Regions from separate parts of the Luteibacter sp. TLI7-4A genome, predicted to be linked through region 2. Evidence: predicted binding sites of a transcription regulator. Region 2 holds the regulator's gene; the other holds the start of a gene.
The links. The regulator sigma-54, encoded in region 2, starts transcription at its own class of promoters, with help from an activator protein. The targets are predictions, from matches to a motif close to TGGCACGNGCNTTGC.
Positions count from the first base shown of each region.

Region 1 (10,229 bases), 170 kb from region 2:
AGGCCATCGCTGGCGTACGCCAACTGGTCGTTGCCCGGGTTGACCAGCTTGATCCGGTCGGTGGTGGCGACGGTGGCCGGGGTTTCGCCGAGGGGCACGACCGAAATCGTGCCGTCGGAGCCGATCTTCACACTGGAAGCCTGCGGGATCGTGATCGGGCCACCACCACCAAGCACGGCGTTGCCACGCATGTCCGTCAACAAACCGTCGGCATCGATGCGCAGGTTCCCCGCACGGGTGTAGCCTTCCGTGCCGTCCGGCGTCTGCACCGCGATCCAGCCGTCGCCCCGCACCGCGATGTCGAGGTCGTTGCCCGTCTGCATCTGGTTGCCCGCGGTCATGTCCCAACCGGTGCCCTGGGCCACGCCGTTGACGCGGGTCTGCAGGCCGTCGCCCTGCACGGGCAGGCTCTGGAAGGCCGACAGCTCCGCCTTGAATCCAGCGGTGTTGGCGTTCGCGAGGTTGTGTGCCACCTCGGCCTGCGCACGCATGATCTGCGTGGCGCCGGTCATCGCGACATATACGGAGCGGTCCATGGTGGTCCTCGGAAGCCGTCGGGCGCGGGCGCGCTTAGTTGCGGATGTTGATGATGGTCTGGGTCAGCTTGTCGTCGGTCGAGATCACCTGCGCGTTCGCCTGGTAGTTGCGCTGCGCCTTGATCATGTTGACCAGCTGGGCGGTCAGGTCGGCGGTGTTCGACGATTCGAGCGAACCGGCCTGTATCGTGCCGACATCGCCGGAGTTGGCGACGCCACGGATCGGCTGGCCCGATTCCGACGACGGCACCCAGTTGGTGTCGTTGAGCTGGCGAAGGCCCTGGTTGTTCGCGAAGGTGGCGATCGCCAGCTGGCCCAGCGGCGTGGACACGCCATTGGAATAGATGGCCGAGACGGTGCCGTCCTTCGCCACGTCGATCTTGGAGAACGTGCCGGCCGCGTAACCGTCGTTGAGCACGGCCGTGGTGGCGAAGGTATTGCCGAACTGCGTGACCTTGTTCATGTCGATGGTCAGGTCCATCGGCGCGGCGCCCGGGTTCGGCGATACCGCGCCGAAGTTCAGCTTGCCGCCGTTGGTCGGCACCAGCGCGCCGCCCGAATTGAAGGCCATCTGCTGCGGGGTGCCGACCTGCGTGCCGTCCACCGTCATGCTCACGTTCCACGTGTTCGCGGCGGTCGCGTCCTTCACGTAGTACAGGTTGACCGTGTGCGAGGCGCCGAGCGAATCGTAGGCCTGGAAGGTCGACAGGTTGTTGTAGGTCTGGTCGTTCGTCGGATCGAACGCGCCGCCGGTCGGCGCCGTGGCGTTGGACGGCAGGTTCGCCGTGAGGCCGATGGCGGAGCTGGCCTTGGCCGGGCTGGAGCCGTTGGTGATCTTGAGGTCGGTGAGGCTGCTGATGTCGAAGCCGCCCGCGGCGGTCGGCGGGTAGGCCTGCACGAACTGGCCCGTGGCGTTGACGATGTTGCCGTTCTCGTCGGGATGGAAGTTGCCTGCGCGCGAGTACGAATAACCCGCGCCGTCACGGAGCGTGAAGAAACCCGCGCCGCTGAGGGCGAAATCGTAGGAGTTGCCGGTCTGGGTGACGTTGCCGTCGCCGAACTGCTGGGCGATGTTGGTCAGGCGCACGCCGCTGCCGGCGGCCGTGGCCGAGAGGTTCTCGCCAGCGACGGAATAGACCTGCGAAAACTCGGCGCGCGAGCCCTTGAAGCCGACCGTGTTCACGTTGGCGATGTTGTTGGCGGTGACTTCCAGGTCGGAAGACGCCGCGTTGATGCCGCTGAGGGCGATGTCGAAAGGCATGGTGGGTTTCCTCGCTGGAATTACAGGATTTGTGCGATCTGGCTGAGCAGGGCACCGCCGTAGCCGGCCACCTGCACGTAGGTTCCGTCGGTACCCGAGGCGCCGACGCCTTCCACCTTGCCGCGAACGAAGGTATCGATCGCGGTCCCGCCGGAAGTAGCGGATATCTTGTAGACGCCATCGGCGAGCTGCGTGCCGTCGTCGGACTTGCCGTCCCAGGTGAACGGGACGAGGCCGGCGTCGGGCTGGCCCAGCGATATCGTGCGGACGACGTTCCCGGCCGAATCCTTGACCTGCACGTTCACGTAGGTACCCGACGTACCGACATTGACGGCACCGCCGAACGTGCCGTCGGTGAGCTTGCCGGCCGTGGACGGCACCAGCACCTCCTGGCCCACCAGGGCCGCGGCACGCACGAACTGGTCGCCGCTGAGGTTCGTGGCCAGCGAGTCGAACGACTGCTGAAGTTCCTGCGTGGCGGCCACCTGGGAGAACTGCGCCATCTGGGCCACCATCTGGGTGGAGTCCATGGGCTTGGTCGGGTCCTGGTTGGTCATCTGGGTGACCATCAGCTTGAGGAAATCCGACTGGCTCAGCGTCTGCTGCTGAAGCTGGCCCGAGGAAGACTGGGTGGTGGGCGTTGAGCTGCCGTTGACGGTATCGACTGCCATGGGAATCCTTACTTGCCGAGGTCCAGCGTCTTCTGCATGAGCTGCTTGGCGCTGTTCATGACTTCGACGTTGTTCTGGTAGGAGCGCGACGCGGAGATCATGTTGACCAGCTCGTCGACCGGATTGACGTTGCTCGAATACACATAGCCATTGGCATCGGCGAGCGGGTTGGACGGCTCGAAGCGCGACTGCACCGGCGCCTGGCTTTCGGTGACGCCGAGCGTGCGCACGCCTTCGTTTTCCATTTGCCCGTTCACCTGGCGCTGCACCGCCGAGAACAACGGCTGCTTCGCCCGGTAGGCTCCGGCTTCGCTGCTGGCGAGGCTGTCCGCGTTGGCCATGTTGCTGGCCGTGGTGTTGAGACGCGCCGATTGCGCGGCCATGCCGGAACCGGCGACGTCGAAGATCTTGAGCAGGCTCATGAACTGGACCCTGTGATGGCGAGGCGCATGGTGTGGATCTGCCCGTTGATGAAGCCGAGCGACGCCTGGTAGTGGATGGCGTTGGCGGCGAACTGCGCCTGCTCCACCTGGGTATCGACGGTGTTGCCGTCCATCGTCGGCTGGGTCTCGACGCGGTAGGCGAGCTTCTGCGCATCGGCGAGGGCCATGGCGGGATTGCCGCCGATGTGTCCTGCCTCCGTGGCGGTCATCTGCAGGGTGTTGCCGTCGACGGCGCCGGTGGCGGCGGCCATCACCTTGCGAAAATCGAGATCGCGGGCGAGAAAGCCCGGGGTATCGGCGTTGGCGAGGTTCGAGGAAATCACCTCGGCACGGCTCTGCCACAGGCCAAGGGCCTGGGCGTGAACGCCGAACAGCGCATCGGGTTTGTCGATCATGGGCTCTGCCCTCTCGTGACCTTGGCCCGAGGGGTTGAGCAATTCGCGTGCCACGCGAGGAAGGTGCGGGTGAAACGGCGTCGTGGCGCCGTTTTCAACGATGGGTGGCCGGGTCCGCGCGGTGCCGTGTCGGAATTCCGGCGCCTGCCTGCGTCACATCGCTGACAGGGCGCCGGCCGCCATCAGGCCGGCAACAACTCGAGCACGGCGGTAGCCAGCACGTCGGGCTGGAACTTCGCGATGAAGCGATCGGCGCCGACCCGTTCCACCATCGCCTCGTTGAACACGCCGCTCAGGGAACTGTGCAGCAGGATCTTGAGGTGACGCAGCTGGGTGTCCTCGCGGATGGCGCGGGTGAGTGCGTACCCGTCCATCGCCGGCATCTCGATGTCGGACACCACCAGGGCGATCCGCTCGGCGGCCGGCCCCATCGCCAGGCTGCGCAGCATGTCGAGCCCTTCGCTGCCATCCTTGGCCACCACGCACTCCAGGTCCATCTTGCGGAAGAGTTCGACCAGTTGTGTCCGGGCGACGAGGGAGTCGTCCACCACCAGCACGCGGCGATTCGACGCCTGCTGCACATGGGCGGCCTGCTGCACGCGTTCGGACAATTCCGCCACGCGTGGATCGACGCTGGCCAACACCTGCTCGACGTCGACCACCGCCATCAGGTTGCCGTCCAACCGGGTCACCGCGTTCACACGTGGGCCGTAGCCCAACGCGGCGGGCGGCGCCGCCAGGTTGCCGCCGTCCACGTGGACGATGCGGTCCACGTCGGAGACAAGGAAACCCTGCACCGACCGGTTGAACTCGGTCACGATCAGATGCGCTCCGTCCTCCGCGGCGAGCGATGGGTAGCCCATGGCCGCGGCGAGATCGACCACCGGGATGGTGCTGCCGCGGTAGTCGAAGCTGCCCGCGACGAGCTCGTGCATGCTGGGCATCCGCTCCAGCCGTGGCCGGCGCAGCACCTCGCGCACCTTGAACACGTTGATGCCGAAGGCCTGGCCGTCGCCCAGCCGGAACAGCAGCATCGCCACGCGGTTATGGCCCGCGAGGCGGGTGAAGGTTTCCACGGTATCGAGGAGCGGTCGGGCCATGGGTACGCATGCGTCTACGGAAGATGTCGCGAAACGTATCGGCCGGGGGCGGGCGAGCTTGAGGCGCGCCTCATGGCACGACGATTGCTTGGCTCAAGAAGCCGGCCTTCCTACCGATGTAGTGAGGCGACCACCCGAACAAAGCGAAAGCGAAATCATGACCCTCCTCTGGAGCCAGCACGTCCGCCTCCTAGCCCACGCCGCCGCCAGCGGTGACGCCGCGCGCGTGCGGGCGCTCGCCGCCCAGTATCCGGCGGCCGCGAGCGCGCTGGGTGCCCTGCTCAAGCCCGCCGAGCCACGTACCGCGGCGGCGACGACCATCCAGGCGATCGAGCAACAGGGCATGGTGTTGACCAACGCCCAGGCGCTGGGCACGACCCTTCAGGAACTCGGCACCGCCGTCGAAGGCGCGCGCGATACCGCCGGTCGATTGACGGAGGCCAGCGCCAGGATTTCGACGGCGATCGACCAGGCCCATGCCGGCGTCGCCGGGATGGCCGATGCCGGCAACCAGGGACAAACCACGTCGGCCGAACTCGACGGCCAACTGCGCCTGCTGCGTAGCGCCTTGTCGGGGATGAGCCGCAACCATGCCCAGTTCGCCGATTATTTCACCGCCATCCGCAAGCTCACGGCCGCGGTGCAGGACATCGCCCATCAGACCAATCTCGTCGCGTTGAACGCCGCGATCGAGGCGGCTCGTGCCGGTGAAGCCGGTCGTGGCTTCGCGGTGGTGGCCGACGAAGTGAAGCAACTGGCGGAAAAAACCACGCAGGCGACCGCCGAGATCGACCAGGTCACCCAGGCGGTGGGCGAATTCTCCGGGCATCTCGACGAGGCCGTGCAGACCAGCCTGCGCCGCCTCGACCAGTCCCAGTCCGGCATCGCCGGCATGCAGGCCTCGCTCGGACGCGTCGACGACGCCGTGCGCGGGGCGCGCGGCAGCCTCGAGGCCGCACGCGAAGGCATGGGTGCGCTGCAAGGCCGCATCGCCGCGATCCAGGCCACGCAAGGCTCGCTCGGCCGTATCGGCAACGACGCGCGGCGCCAGGCCGACGCGGCCGCACGCGCCGCCGTCCTCGCCCATCGCCTGAGCCTCGCGAAGCTGGAAACCGAGGGCAACCTCGATGCCGCCAGCCTCAGCCAGATGATCCGCGAAGCCAGCCAGGGCTTGCGCTATGCCCTCGAACTCGCGTCGCGCGACCCGTCCAGCCTCGACCGCCGCTGGCTCGACACCACGCCGATGATGCGTTGCATCGACCAGTTCCGCGCGCGCCGGCCCGACGATGCCGCCGATGCCATCCGCACCGCCGGCGAGCGTTTCTCCGTCCTCGCTTCGCAGTACGCCATCACCCTGGGCGAAGGCCGCCACGCCGATGCCGGACACATGCTGCCGGGCCTCGTGAAGGAGCTGGACGCCATCGCCCAGGGCCTTTCCACGTCGCTGGCGGAACGCGCCGCGTGATCCATCGCGTCCTCGCCACCGGCCTCGCCTTCGCCGCGCTCGTCGTCCTTCCCCCGTCCGCGGAAGCGGGCCAATCGCTGGACGCGATACGCGGCACCGCCGTCGATTGGCTGCAACAGCATCGCAACCTGCCCGGCGCCCGCATGATCGCCGAGGCCGGCACCCTGGACAGCCGGCTGCGCCTGGCCGAATGCACCGCACCGCTGGACGCGTCGCTGCCCGGCAATCGCCCCCTCGGCGCCCGGGTCAGCGTGACGGTCCGTTGCCCCGTTCCTGGCGGCTGGACGGTGCGCGTGCCCGTGCGGGTGAAAATGCTCACCAACGTGCTGGTCACCAGCAGGCCGCTCGCCCGCGGTGACGGCATCGGTGCCGGCGACGTCCATGCCGAAGAACGCGACGTCGCCACGCTCGCCTACGGTTACGTGGCCGACCTCGAGCAGATCGGTGGCCGTTCGCTGGCCCGGCCGCTCGGCGCGGGCACCGTGCTCACCCCCGGCATGCTCGCCGGCCGCCAGGCCGTGCGCATCGGAGACGCCGTCAGCATGGAAGCCAGCGTCGATGGCGTGACGATCCACGCCGAGGGCGTGGCCATGGGTGCCGGCGATACCGGCGCGCGGCTCAAGGTCCGCAACGCCTCGTCGGGCAAGGTGCTCGATGCGATCGTGAGCGGCCCCGGCACGGTCGCGGTCCTGCCGTGAACGAAATCCGAACCAGGTCACACTTCACGGCCCGGGGCCGGCTAAAGTTCGCCCGCCGACCGCCGATAAAGGTCTGACGGAAAAAATGATCCGAGGGATACACCCATGACGACGACCATCAAACCCGGCCTCCAGGCCCCGCAGCCGCAGGTGCAGCTCCGCACCCAGAACCCGGCCGCCGGTTCCGCCGGTTCGACCCAGGGCACCGGTTCGGTGCGCCCGAGCGACGACAGCGTCAAGATCACGGATTCGGCCAAGGCGCTCGACGCCGCGAGCCGCGGGGACGACATCGACACGAAGCGCGTGGACGAGATCCGCTCCCGCCTCGCCGATGGCACCTACAAGCCCGACGCCCAGGCCATCGCCAGCAAGTTCCTCGCGCTGGAAGGCCAGATGGATGGTGGCAAGGCATGACCGGCCCGCTCGGCCCCGACTTCGATGCCGCGCTCGTCGCGGTCATGGGCGACCTCGCCCGTGAGGTCGACACCCTGCATGCCAGCCTGGTCGAAGAGCGCATGGCGCTTGGCCAGGCGGATCCGCAGGCGCTGGAAGCCGCCGGCCGGGCGAAAGGCAAGCTGCTCGACCGGATCGAGAAACTCGACGTGGAGCGTCGCCAGCTGGGCGATGCGGCCGGCATCGACAGCCTCCTCGACCCGCGTTGGCTGCACACCCTCGAGCGCCTGGGCGAATGCAGGCGGCTCAATGAAGTGAACGGCCGTATCGTCGCCCAGCGAATGGGCCACGTCCGCCAGGCACTCGCCCTGATCTCCGGCGAATCGCCGGTCGGCTCGACCTACGGTCGCAACGGCGTGGCGAAAGTGAATCTTCGTTCCGCGACCCTTGCACAGGTTTGACCGGAACGAAGCAGCGACACTCAAGGCTCACCCAGACGGCGCAAGAAGGAAGCAATGGCAGCACATCCCCAGCCGGCAGCGGTGAACGACGACGGTATCCTCCCCATCGTCCGTGTGCCCATCCTGGACAAGAAGCAGTCCCTGTTCGCTTATGAACTGCTCTTCCCCCGGCCGATCGGCAGCGATATCGACGCCGCCTCGCTCGCCCATACACAAGCGACGCTCAGCGCGATCGCCGACGGCAGCCTGAAGCGCCTCGTTCGCGACAACCGCGCGTTCCTGCACATGTCGCGCGACCTGCTGTTGCAGCACGCCGATATCCTGCGCCACAACGCGCGGCTCGGTGCCAGCATCAGCGCCGATGTCGGCACCGACGAACAACTCCTGGTGAAACTCCGCGAACTGAAAGGCCATGGCTGCCTCTTCATGCTCGAGGATTTCAACCTGCCCGCCGATCCGGAACACCGGGCCGGCGTCGATGCCTTGCTGCGCATCGTACAATTCGCGAAGGTGGCGGTGGACCATCGTCACCCCGTGGCCGCCCGCGCGCACATGGACTACGTGCACGCGTTCGGCGTGAAGGTGATCGTCACCGGCGTCGATACGCACGAAACCTTCGTCGACTACGCCGACCAGGACGTCGACGGTTTCCAGGGCAAGTACCTGCTCCGCCCGGAACGCGTCGACATGCCACGGCTCAGCCCGAGCAAGCTCGGCGTGCTTCGCCTCATGGGTGCGTTGCAAGATCCCGAGAACGGCCCCGTCGAACTCGGCAAGATCATCCGCGACGACGCCATCCTCAGCTACAAGCTGCTGGGTTGCGTGAACTCCGCGTACTTCGCCCTGCCCCGCCAGCTGAAGTCGGTGGAACAGGCGGCGGTGTTCTTCGGCGTCAACCGCATGCGCAACTGGATCTTCACCATGGCCGTATCGGGCATGGACGAGCGTCCGCCGGAATTGCTCCGCCTTGCCCTGATCCGCGCGCACATGTGCGAGAAGCTCGCGCGAGCCATCAAGCCCGAACTGCAGGAAATGGCCTTCACGGCCGGCTTGTTCTCATTGCTGGACACGCTCATGAACGTGTCCATGGCCTACGTGCTCGAACACCTGCCGCTGGCGATCGAGATCCGCGAGGCCCTGCTCGAAGGAACCGGCCCGTTCGCCCCGATCCTCGACCAGATTCGCCATTGGGAACAGGGCGAACTGGAAAGCGACACGGCGCTACGCGAGCAACACGTGCATACGATGGCGGCGATGTACGTGGAGGCGGCGAACTGGGCCGACCACGTCTACTCCTTCGCCGATGGCACGGCGGCCGTCGAAGCCGAGGCCTGAACCCGCCAGATCGCGAGCCCCGCGCCCAGCACGGCCACCAGCAACCAGACGCTGGCCGTCATCGCGTCGCCAGCCAGCCACATGACGCCGGCGACGGCGGATACCACCACCGCACCGATGCCGATGGCGAACAGCACGTCGTTACGTAGACGGCTGGTGCAAGCGAGCAGCAGCGAGCCGAGTATCGCCAGCACGAAAGAACCCCCGCGCGCGAGCATGACGGCGCCCGGCGGTTCGGGCAGCGCGGGCAGTACGTCGAGCAGGCTGCGCTCGCCCACCTGTACGTCGAAGCCATCGTCGCCATCGCGGCTGGCGGCCGGCACCAACTTATCGCCGTCGATGCGGGCCAGCACGGTCATGGGTTGCAAAGGCACCGCTTCCCAGCTGACGCGCAGATCGCCCAGGCGGGGATTGGCCGGCTTGGCGCTCGTGACCAACGCATCGCCGGCGCGCTGGAAGGTGGCGGCGAGGTTCGGCGGCAGCTTCTTCTCGTCCGGCGGAACGGTCACGCGTCCCGGGAACGCACGCAGGATCGTTTCGGACAGCTTGAAGTTACCCAGCTTCACCTCGCCCGCTTCGAATTGCCTGCCCTGTATCGGAAAGGCGCCCGGATTCACGTGCCCGGCTGGCTTGGCGAAATTCGTGGCGTCGACCGGGCGGTCCACCCAGTCGAGTTCGTAGTGGGAGGCGCCACCCACGGTGATCTCGCGCCACTGGAACATCTCCACGTGGCGGATGAGGATCGGCGATTCCGCGCGGATGTCGAATTCCGGGTCGCGTGGTGCTTCGACGATCAATGGCATGCCGCTGACACGGGTGAGCGCACCGTATTGCCCGGACGCCGGACGCCCCTCCGCGCCGAGGTCGAGCACCGGCGAGCCGTGCCGGGCCAGCGCGGCGGTGTAATCCATCACGCGGCGTTCGTTCCACGCGACGAGGCCCAGGCCGGCCAGCAGCAACACGGCGCCGGCCAGCCGGGTCCCCAAGGCCATCCCCGTCTGGTTCATCCCGTAATTCGATGACATCCTGCCCCCATCCCCTGCTCGCCTAGACATCGAGCCCGGCCAGTCGCCCAAGCGTATCGGCCGCCCTGTAGCGGCCCTTATCGTCTTTCTCCACCTTCGCCAGCGCGCAGTCGTGATCGTGCGTGAAGAACAGCTTCACGCCACGCGCGATCTTGTCGTCGAGGAAGGCCTTTTTCTCGTCGATGAGCTTCTCTGGCCAGCGGTCGTATCCCATCGTCACCGGTAGGTGCACCCAGGCGCGCCCGGGAATGAGGTCGGCGCAGAACGCCACGCCACCCACTTCGGCAAGCATCAGCCCCGGCGTGTGTCCTTCGGAGAATTCGAAGCGCACGGACTCGCCCAGCGAAGATGGCTTGCCCTCTTCCACCCGTTCCAGCCGGCCGCTCTCTTCCAGCAACCGGACGATGTCCGGAACGAAAGAGGCGCGATCGCGCGGATGCGGGTCC
Region 1 covers NZ_JBPGWO010000001.1:2,321,732-2,331,960, forward strand. Annotated here, with positions in the region: gene flgF (flagellar basal-body rod protein FlgF) at 1-536, opposite strand, end outside; gene flgE (flagellar hook protein FlgE) at 571-1,797, opposite strand; gene ACR9Y6_RS10230 (flagellar hook assembly protein FlgD) at 1,818-2,468, opposite strand; gene flgC (flagellar basal body rod protein FlgC) at 2,477-2,890, opposite strand; gene flgB (flagellar basal body rod protein FlgB) at 2,887-3,306, opposite strand; gene ACR9Y6_RS10245 (chemotaxis protein) at 3,489-4,406, opposite strand; gene ACR9Y6_RS10250 (methyl-accepting chemotaxis protein) at 4,564-5,871, shown strand; gene flgA (flagellar basal body P-ring formation chaperone FlgA) at 5,868-6,569, shown strand; gene flgM (flagellar biosynthesis anti-sigma factor FlgM) at 6,675-6,983, shown strand; gene ACR9Y6_RS10265 (flagella synthesis protein FlgN) at 6,980-7,423, shown strand; gene ACR9Y6_RS10270 (EAL and HDOD domain-containing protein) at 7,478-8,758, shown strand; gene ACR9Y6_RS10275 (TMEM43 family protein) at 8,713-9,783, opposite strand; gene ACR9Y6_RS10280 (MBL fold metallo-hydrolase) at 9,806-10,229, opposite strand, start outside.
Region 1: flgB (flagellar basal body rod protein FlgB) is a predicted target of sigma-54. The motif match lies at 3,345-3,359, and genes of this name have one in related genera.

Region 2 (10,229 bases):
GCTAAACTCGGTGGCATGACGACCACGACCTTCCTTCGCGCCGGCCTCGCGCTGGCCCTCGCCCTGCCCGCCGCCGCTTTCGCCGCCGACGTGCCGCAGTCGTTCACCGCCACCTACCAGGTGCTCAAGGATGGCGGCCCGCTGGGCGAAGCCACCGTCACGCTGAAACCGGCGGGCAACGGGCAGTTCGAGTATTCGAACCAGACCAAGGGCACCTCGGGCCTCGCGGCCATGCTCGGTGCCAATGTGGCGGAGACCTCGCGCTTCACCTGGTCCGGACAGGTACCGCAGGCGGTGAGTTACCACTACCAGTTGGACGCCGCGGTGAAGTCGAAAACCCGCGACCTCACCGTGCAGGGCGGGACCGTGCAGGTGCAGGACAACAAGAAGAGCTTCAGCTATGCGGCCGTGCCGGGCATGGTCGAACGCAACACCTTGCCGCTCGCGCTCGGGCTCGCGCTACGTTCGGGCCAGCAACAGGTCGCCCTGCCCGTGGCGGTGAAGCAGGCGGTGGAGAACCAGCAGTTCAAGGTCTCGGGCAAGGAAAAGGTCACCGTGCCCGCCGGCTCGTTCGATGCCATCCGCGTGGATCGCACCGATGCGGATCGCGGCTTCAACGCATGGTATGTACCGGCGAAATTCCCGGTTCCGGTGAAGCTGGCGCAGAAGGACGGCGGCGACCTCACCATGGAACTGGTGAGGTTCGAAGGCCGCTGATCGCCGACAGGATCGGCTCCCACCAGAGCTCGCAAGCCTGGTGGGAACCGACCCTGTCGGCGATTTCAACGCCGCGATTCCAGCAGCGGCGACGTCAGGCGATCAGCTCGGCAGGCGACGAATCTTCGCGCCCAGCACGCCCAGTTTTTCCTCGATGTTCTCGTAGCCGCGATCGATGTGGTACACGCGATCGACGGTGGTGTCGCCCTCGGCGACGAGGCCGGCCAGCACCAGGCATGCCGAGGCGCGCAGGTCGGTGGCCATGATCGGCGCGCCGCTCATCTTCGGCACGCCGGTGATGATCGCGGTGTTGCCTTCGAGGCGGATGTCCGCACCCAGGCGCTGCAATTCCAGCGCATGCATGAAGCGGTTCTCGAACACCGTTTCGGTGATCACGCCAACGCCTTCGGCCACGCAGTTGAGCGCGGTGAACTGCGCCTGCATGTCGGTGGGAAACGCCGGGTAAGGCGCGGTCACCAGGTTCACGGCCTTCGGCCGGCGTCCCTGCATGTCGAGTTCGATCCAGTCCTTGCCCGTGCTGATGTGCGCGCCCGCTTCCTCGAGCTTCTGCAGCACGGCATCCATGGTGTCGGCGCGCGCGCCACGCGCGCGGACCTTGCCGCCGGTCATCGCGGCGCCGACCAGGAAGGTACCGGTCTCGATGCGATCCGGCAGGACCTCGTAGTGGGCTCCGTGCAGGCGTTCGACGCCTTCCACGATGAGCGTGGAGGTACCGATGCCGTCGATCTTCGCGCCCATCGCGATCAGGCAGTGCGCCAGGTCGACGACCTCGGGCTCCTGTGCCGCGTTCTCGATGACCGTGGTGCCTTCCGCGAGGGTGGCGGCCATCAGGATGTTTTCGGTACCGGTGACGGTGACCATGTCCATGACGATGCGCGCGCCCTTCAGGCGGCCGGCCCTCGCCTTGATGTAGCCGTTCTCCACGGTGACCTCGGCGCCGAGCGCCTGCAGGCCGCGGATGTGCTGGTCGACCGGACGCGAGCCGATGGCGCAGCCACCCGGGAGCGAGACCTCGGCCTTGCCATGCCGCGCGACCAGCGGGCCGAGCACGAGGATCGACGCACGCATGGTGCGGACGAGTTCGTACGGGGCGACGCAGGAATTCTCCGGGCGCGGGTCGATGTGCATCTTCATGCGATCGTCCAGGACCACGCGAACGCCCATGCGACCCAGCAGTTCGATGAAGGTGGTGACGTCGTGCAGGTGCGGCACGTTGCCGATGCTGACCGGTTCGTCGGCGAGCAGGCAGGAGGCGAGGATGGGCAGGACGGCGTTCTTGGCGCCGGAAATGCTCACCTCACCGTTGAGCGGCTGGCCGCCGCTGATAAGGATCTTGGCCATGGAGGGGGAATGCCTTGGGAAAGGAAACGGGCGGAGGATGGCGCCCGGCGCGCTGGTTCAGCGGCGGCCGGCGGCTTCTTCGGGTGTGAGGGTCTTCAGGCCCAGGGCGTGGATGGCACCGCCCATGAGGTCGCCGAGGGTGGCGTAAACGAGCCGGTGGCGGGCCAGGGGCAACTTGCCGGCGAACTGTTCCGAGACCACGTCGGCTTCGAAATGGACGCCGTCGTCGCCACGAACGTCTACCCGCGCGCCGGGCAGGCCGGCTTCGATCAATGCCTGGATGCGCGCAGCGTCCATGGATTCTCCGGTGATGGGGGGTCGCCGCGCCGGTGAGGGTTCCGAAACGGACCCTGAACCACCCGTCGATGGCAGCGACTATAAAATGAGAATATGTAATGGTAATGGAAATCCGGTGTCGCAGAAATGGACATCCCGGGTAACCAGGGATTGCCCCACCCGGACAATGAGGTCACATGAACGCCCGCACCGCCCCACCCGCCGACGCCCTCCATGTGAACGCAGACACCGTCATCCGTAGCGCCCGCAACGTCATCAAGACCGAGGCGGCGGCCATCCGCGCCCTGGAGGCGAAGGTCGATGCCGCCTTCGTCCAGGCCTGCCAGATGATCCTGGCCTGCAAGGGCCGGGTCGTGGTCTCGGGCATGGGCAAGTCGGGCCATATCGCGCGGAAGATCGCCGCGACGCTGGCGTCCACCGGCACCCCGTCGTTCTTCGTCCATCCCGGCGAGGCCAGCCACGGCGACCTAGGGATGATCCAGCCGGACGATATCCTGCTCGGCATCTCCTATTCGGGCGAGACCGACGAACTCCTCTACATCCTGCCGGCGATCAAGCGGCAGGGCATCGGCCTGATCTCGATCACCGGCAACCCCAGGTCGTCGCTGGCGACCCAGGCCGACCTCAACCTCGACGCCAACGTCGCCTCGGAAGCCTGCCCCCACGGCCTGGCCCCGACCGCCAGCACGACGGCCGCCCTGGTCATGGGCGACGCGCTGGCCGTGGCGCTGCTGGAGGCACGCGGCTTCACCCCGGACGATTTCGCCCGTTCGCATCCGGCCGGCAGCCTGGGCCGCCGCCTGCTCCTGCACATCGCCGACGTGATGCACTCGGGCGACGACGTACCTCGCGTGCGCCTCGAGGCCACCCTCAGCGAGGCCCTGGTCGAGATGTCGCGCAAGCACCTGGGCATGACCGCGGTGGTCGATGCGGAGAACCGCCTGCTGGGCGTGTTCACCGACGGCGACCTGCGCCGCGCGCTGGACGACGATGGCGTCGACCTGCGCAGTGCCTCGGTGGCCCAGCTCATGACCCGCGGGCCCAAGACGATCGGTTCCGACAAGCTCGCCGTCGAGGCCGCCCAATTGATGGAAAAGCACCAGATCAACGCCCTGCTGGTGGTGGATGCCGATGGCCGCGCCGTCGGCGCGCTGAACATCCACGACCTGCTTCGTGCCCGCGTCGTCTGAACGGCCGACTCCCGGTGCGTTCCCGCCGCGCCGCATCATCCCCATATAGCGAACCATGGCCTACACCCATTACACCGAGATTCCCGCCGATGTGGCCGAGCGCGCCTCCCGCGTGCGCGTGGTCGTGTTCGACGTCGATGGCACGCTCACCGACGGGCGCCTCTGGTACGCCGAGGACGGTCGGGAGACCAAGGTCTTCCACGTGCACGACGGACTGGGCCTGAAGGCACTGCAGCGCAACGGCGTGAAGGTCGCGATCATCACGGCCCGGATCAGCCATCCCGTGTCGCTGCGCGCCGAGGAACTGGGTATCGCCCACGTCTACCAAGGCCAGAAGGACAAGCGCGCCTGCCTGGCCGGCCTGCTGGAGGCGTTGCGCCTGGCGCCGGAGGAATCCGCCTTCGTCGGCGACGACCTGCCCGACCTCCCGGCCATGGGTATCGCCGGACTCGCCGTGGCCACCGCCAATGCCCATCCCTGGGTGGTCGAGCGTGCCCATTGGCGCACGCGCCTGTCCGGTGGATATGGCGCCGCCCGCGAAGTGGCCGACATGATCCTCGCCGCCCAGGGCAAGGCCGAGGCAGAGAGGGATCGCTGGCTGTGAGCGCGTTCAACCTGCTGAAGGACCGCGGTGCGACGGGCACGGCCGGCATCCTCGCCGTCGTCCTCGGCGCCAGCGTATTGCTTTACTACTGGGCGGCGCCGGAGAAGAAGGTCCAGGACTTCGTGGGCCCGCCACGTTCCGGCTACGTGCTGACCAATTTCGACCTCGATTCATACAACGAGGAAGGCAAGCCCGCATTCAAGCTGATCGCGCCGCACCTCGAGCGGCGCGAGGGCGACGATTCGCTCTACATCAACGCTCCGGATTTCGTCCTTCCCTCGACCAAGGAGGCCGACATCCCGCCGTGGAAGGGCCACTCCCAGTACGGGTGGGTGAACAAGGACGGCAGCCTGCTCAAGCTGCAAGGCAAGGTCCACATGGAGCGGCCGGCCTTCGGCACCACCCAGGCCGCCAGCATCGACACCTCCGAAGTCACCGCGTGGCCCAAGGAGAACCGCCTGGAGACGGCCGAGGCGGCGCGGATCGTGCAGGGAAGCTCTACAATGGATGGCGTTGGCATGCGCGCCAATCTCGACACCAAGCACCTGGAGCTCCTCGATGCAGTCCATAGCACGTACCTGCCGCGCAAGCGCTAAGGCCGCCCTGTTCGCGGTGCTCGGCATGGCACTCGTGGCCAGCCTGCCCGTCGTGGCGAAGCAATCCGACCGCAACGAGCCGGTCGACGTCCATTCGAAGTCGTTCGACGGTTCGCAGCAACCGGCCGGCAAGGTGATCTGGACCACCAACGTGATCCTCACCCAGGGCACGCTGAAGATCACCGGCGACAAGGCCACCGGCTATCTGGATGCCGACAACAACATCACCCGCGTGGTGGTCGACGGCAAGCCGGCCACCATTCACCAGCTCGACGAGCAGAACGAACCGATGGACGGCCAGGCGCTGAACATCGACTACAAGGTCGACCAGGACTTCGCCGTCCTCACGGGCAATGCCAAGGTCAAGCAGCCGGCCAAGGGCAGCGCCGAAGGCGACAAGCTCACCTACAACACCAAGGACAGCACGATGACCGGCGAGAGCAATGGCGCCGCCCCCGTGCACATGACCTTCCAGCCGAAGAACAAGCCGGCCGCCGCCCCGGCGACGCCCGCGACGCCGGCACCCGACACGAAGAAGCCCTGACCCGATGCTTTCAGCCCAAGGCCTGCAGAAGCGCTTCCGCGCGCGCCAGGTGGTTCGCGATTTCGCCTTTTCCATCCGTGAAGGCGAGGTGGTCGGCCTGCTCGGCCCCAACGGCGCCGGCAAGACCACCTGCTTCTACATGGTGGTGGGCCTCATCCAGGCCGACGCCGGCTCCATCAAGCTCGATCAGCAAGACATCACCGGACTGCCGATGCATGCCCGCGCCAAGCTGGGTATCGGCTATCTCCCGCAGGAGGCCTCGGTGTTCCGGCGACTCAGCGTGTCGGACAACATCCTGGCCGTGCTGGAATTGCGTGAAGGCATGACCCAGAAGCAGCGCGAGGACGAGTTGGAGAGCCTGCTGGACGAGTTGAAGATCTCGCATATCGCCGAGCAAAAAGGCATCAGCCTGTCCGGCGGCGAACGCCGCCGCGTGGAGATCGCCCGCGCCCTCGCCGCGCGTCCCCGCTACATGCTGCTCGACGAACCGTTCGCGGGCGTCGATCCCATCTCGGTGGGCGAGATCCAGCGCATCGTCCGCCACCTGAAGGAGCGCGGGATCGGCGTGCTGATCACCGATCACAATGTGCGCGAGACCCTCGGCATCTGTGACCGCGCGTACATCCTGAACGACGGAGAGGTACTTTCCCGCGGCACGCCTCAGCACATCCTCGCCGATGAAAAGGTACGGGAAGTGTATCTGGGCCGTGAATTCCGAATCTGACGGCGCCCGTCTTCCCTTCGCGAAGCCGTCTCCGCGCGCCGCTGGTTTGCGGGGCCCGTAAGGGGTTACGATGGATCGGGAACCCCAAGCGTCGCAGGCATGAAACCCGGACTCCAGTTTCGCCTCCATCAGCAGCTCACGCTGACGCCGCAGTTGCAGCAGGCCATCCGCCTTCTGCAACTGTCACAGCTTGAGCTCGAGGCCGAACTCCGCCAGATCGCGGAAAGCAACCCCTTGCTCGAGTTCGCGGAAGACGCCGAGTCCGAAACGGAGCCGGCCGCGGAAGACGGCTATGAGGCTCCGGAATTCCCCTCGCGAGAAGACATCCCGGTCAAGGCGTCGAAGGAGGACGAGGAATCCACCGTCACGCCGTCGGAGGAACTCGCGCCGGAATGGGACGATGACCGGTTCCACGGCGAGGCCGGCGACTACGCCGGTGCATCTTCCCGCAGCGGCGGTCTCGACGAGGATGGTTTCGAGCCGCAGAACGCCGCGCCGGAAAGCCTCCAGCAACACCTGGAGTGGCAGCTCAACCTGTCGCAGTTCTCGCCCCGCGACCACGCCATCGCCACCGCGATCATCCACGCGCTCGATGAGGACGGTTACCTGCATGACGGCGTGGAAGCGGTGGAAGCCGCCTTGCCCGCCGAGTTGCATGCGACCGCCGGGGAGATCGAGGCCGTTCGCCAGCGCGTGCAACGTTTCGATCCCACGGGTATCGCCAGCCTCGACCTGCGCGACTGCCTGTTCTGCCAGCTTTCCCAGTTCTCGCTCGACACCCCGCATCGCGAACTCGCGATCCGCATCGTGAACGAGGAACTGGAACTGCTGGCGCGCAACGACACCGCCAAGATCGCCCGTCGGCTCAAGGCACCCGAGGCCCACGTGGCCGCCGCGGCGAGCCTCATACGCAGCCTCGACCCCCGTCCCGGCGCCGCGCTGGATGCCACGCCCGTCGAATACGTGGCACCCGACGTCTACGCCCGACGCGAGAACGGGCGCTGGCAGGTCAGCCTCAATCCCGACTCCCAGCCCCGGCTGGGTCTCAACCAGCACTATTGCAACCTCATCGCGCGGGCCCGAGGCGACGACGCCACCTGGATGAAGGGGCAGCTGCAGGAAGCACGCTGGCTGCTCAAGAGCCTGCAGTCCAGGGCCGAGACCTTGCAGAAGGTGGCCGATGTGATCGTCCGTCGGCAAAGCGCGTTCCTCGACTACGGCCCCGAGGCCATGCACCCGCTGGTATTGCGCGAAGTGGCCGAGGAAGTGGGCATGCACGAGTCCACGATCTCCCGGGTGACCACGCGCAAATACATGCATACGCCGCGTGGCACCTTCGAATTGAAACATTTCTTCTCCAGCGGCGTGGCCACCGAGGACGGTGGCACCGCGTCCGCCACCGCGATCCAGGCCATGCTGCGCAAGCTCATCATGGCCGAGGACGCGCGTCGGCCCCTGTCCGACCAGGCACTGGCGGAGGAACTGCATCGACGCGGTATTCAGGTGGCACGACGTACGGTGGCCAAGTACCGCGAAGCCATGCGCATCCCGAGTTCCAGCGAACGCGTCCGCGCCAGTTGACGCGAACGGAACCCCATCGGAGGTCTACGGTCCCATAGGTTCAAGGCTAGAGGAACGGCACCTCGCCGTTCCGATCTCGTCGCCACAAGGCGACACCCTCAGCAAGAAGGAGGCGTCAATGCAAATCCAGATCAGCGGCCAGCACATCCATATCACCCCCGCCCTGCGTGAGCGCGTGGAACAGCAAGTCGGCCGCTTCGAACGCCTTTTCGACAACATCAAAGCCCTCGACGTGGTCCTTTCCGTCGACAAGAACGAGCACAAGGCCGGCGGCACCCTGCATTGCGCGGGTACGCGCCTGCACGCCGACGGTATTGCCCGCCTCGAAGACGACAACAAGAACGACACGATGTACACGGCGATCGACGCGATGATCGCCAAGCTGGCCGACCAGCTGAAGAAGCACAAGGAAAAACTGAAAGACCACCACAATCACGAGGTCCGTGACGGACGCGTCGCCAGCAGCTGAGGTCCGATTCCCCGGGTGGGAAGCGCGCTGGCGGGTGGGAAAGCGCGCTGGCGCGCGAACAGCCTTGCCGCAAGCCCCATCGCGGCCCAGGCCGCTTCCCACCTTCAAAGGCACAACAAGCCCCCTCACGGCCGGCCGCTCCCAACCCTTGTGGCACAATATACGAGCAAGCCGGCCGCCCGCGTGCCGGCTTTTCTCTTCAAGGGACCCAAAGCGTGGACCGGCTTACCGCCAGACAACTCTTCGACGGGGTACACGAGCGCATGGCCTTGCGCTGGGCCGCCGGCATGCGTGGGGAATCACGCGTGCTCGAGCCCAACGCCAAGCAGAGCCGGCGTCCCTCGCTGGTCGGCTACCTCAATGTGATCTACCCCAACAAGGTGCAGATCATCGGTACCGAGGAACTCAACTTCCTCGACGGGCTCGATTCGCGCCAGCGCTGGGAAGTCATCCACAAGATCGCCGCCTACCAGCCCGCCGCCCTGATCGTCACCAAGGAACAGTCCATCCCCGCCGACCTGCGCGAGGTGGCCGAGGAAACGGACACGCCGCTGTGGCAGAGCACCAAGCGCGGCCATGAACTGCTCACCTACCTGCAATACCACCTGGCCCGTACCCTGGCGCCACGGGTCACCCTGCACGGCGTGTTCCTGGAAGTTTTCTCCATCGGCGTGCTGATCACCGGCGAGCCCGCCTCGGGCAAGAGCGAACTGGCCCTGGAACTGATCAGCCGAGGCCATCGCCTGGTCGCCGACGATGCCACCGAATTCACCCTCATCGCCCCCGACGTCATCGACGGCGCCTGCCCCGAGTTGCTGCAGGACCTCCTGGAGGTGCGCGGCCTGGGCGTGTTGAACATCCGGGAGATGTTCGGCCACACCGCGGTGAAACCGTCCAAGTACCTGCGCCTGGTCGTCCACCTCAAGCCGCTGCGCGAAGGCGAGGACACCGACGCCATGACCCGTCTCACCGGCGATGTCAGCCGGCGCAACGTGCTCGATGTCGACGTGCCCAAGATCACCATTCCCGTCGCGCCGGGCCGCAACCTGGCGGTGCTGGTCGAGGCCGCGGTGCGCAACCATGTGCTGAAGGCCAAGGGCATCGACCCGGCGCAGACCTTCATCGACCGCCAGGCGCACCAGATGCGCCGCTTCTCCCCGTGGTGACCGCCGTGAGCGACGAAGTCATGAGCCCTATCGTCGATCCCGATGCCATCCACCTCGTGGTGCTTACCGGCATGTCCGGTGGCGGCAAGACCGTCGCCCTGCGTGCGCTGGAAGACCTCGAGTTCTATTGCGTCGACAACATGCCGGCGGAACTGATCCCGCAGCTGGTCGCCGCCGTCAGCCAGGGCGAGCACGGGCCGCGCAAGCGCATCGCCGTGGGCGTGGACGTGCGTAACCGCCGTGTCGACCTCTCGCGCATGCCGCACGTGCTGTCGGAGCTGTCTTCCGCCGGCGTGCACGTGCACCTGATCTTCCTCGACAGCCGTGACGATGTCCTCATCAAGCGGTACTCCGAGACGCGCCGCCGCCATCCCCTGGCGGCCGAGAAGCTGTCGCTGGCCGATTCCATCGCCCAGGAACGAAAGCTGCTTCGCCCGCTGGTCTCGATCGCGGAGAAGGTCATCGACTCCAGCGACCTGAACGTGCACCAGCTGCGCCGCCTGTTCGCCACCGGCTACGCCGCCGCCTCCGACGGCACGACGCTACTGTTCGAGTCCTTCGCCTACCGGCGCGGACTCCCTTCCGATGCCGATTTCGTCTTCGATGCGCGCTGCCTGCCCAACCCCCACTGGGACCCGCGGCTGCGCCCGTTCTCGGGCAAGGACCTCCCCGTCCGGGAATTCCTCGACGCGAACCCCCTGGTAGGCGAATACTATGCCGACGTCGCCCGCTGGCTCGACACCTGGTTGCCGCGCTTCGAGGGCGAGGATCGAAGCTATGTCACGGTCTCCATCGGCTGCACCGGCGGTCGCCACCGTTCGGTATACCTGGTGGAGAAACTGGCCCAGCATTTCCGCTCGGAACGCGGCAACGTACTGACTTTCCATCGCGAGCTCGAGTGACCATGACCCAGCCCAAGCCATCACGAGACACCGGGCGATGAGCGTCGGCGTCCTCCTCATGACCCACGAAGCCGTCG
Region 2 covers NZ_JBPGWO010000001.1:2,490,250-2,500,478, forward strand. Annotated here, with positions in the region: gene ACR9Y6_RS10995 (DUF3108 domain-containing protein) at 16-717, shown strand; gene murA (UDP-N-acetylglucosamine 1-carboxyvinyltransferase) at 820-2,079, opposite strand; gene ACR9Y6_RS11005 (BolA family protein) at 2,137-2,376, opposite strand; gene ACR9Y6_RS11010 (KpsF/GutQ family sugar-phosphate isomerase) at 2,553-3,566, shown strand; gene ACR9Y6_RS11015 (KdsC family phosphatase) at 3,622-4,170, shown strand; gene lptC (LPS export ABC transporter periplasmic protein LptC) at 4,167-4,766, shown strand; gene lptA (lipopolysaccharide transport periplasmic protein LptA) at 4,792-5,310, shown strand; gene lptB (LPS export ABC transporter ATP-binding protein) at 5,315-6,034, shown strand; gene ACR9Y6_RS11035 (RNA polymerase factor sigma-54) at 6,134-7,615, shown strand; gene hpf (ribosome hibernation-promoting factor, HPF/YfiA family) at 7,734-8,084, shown strand; gene hprK (HPr(Ser) kinase/phosphatase) at 8,300-9,250, shown strand; gene rapZ (RNase adapter RapZ) at 9,271-10,152, shown strand; gene ACR9Y6_RS11055 (PTS sugar transporter subunit IIA) at 10,190-10,229, shown strand, end outside.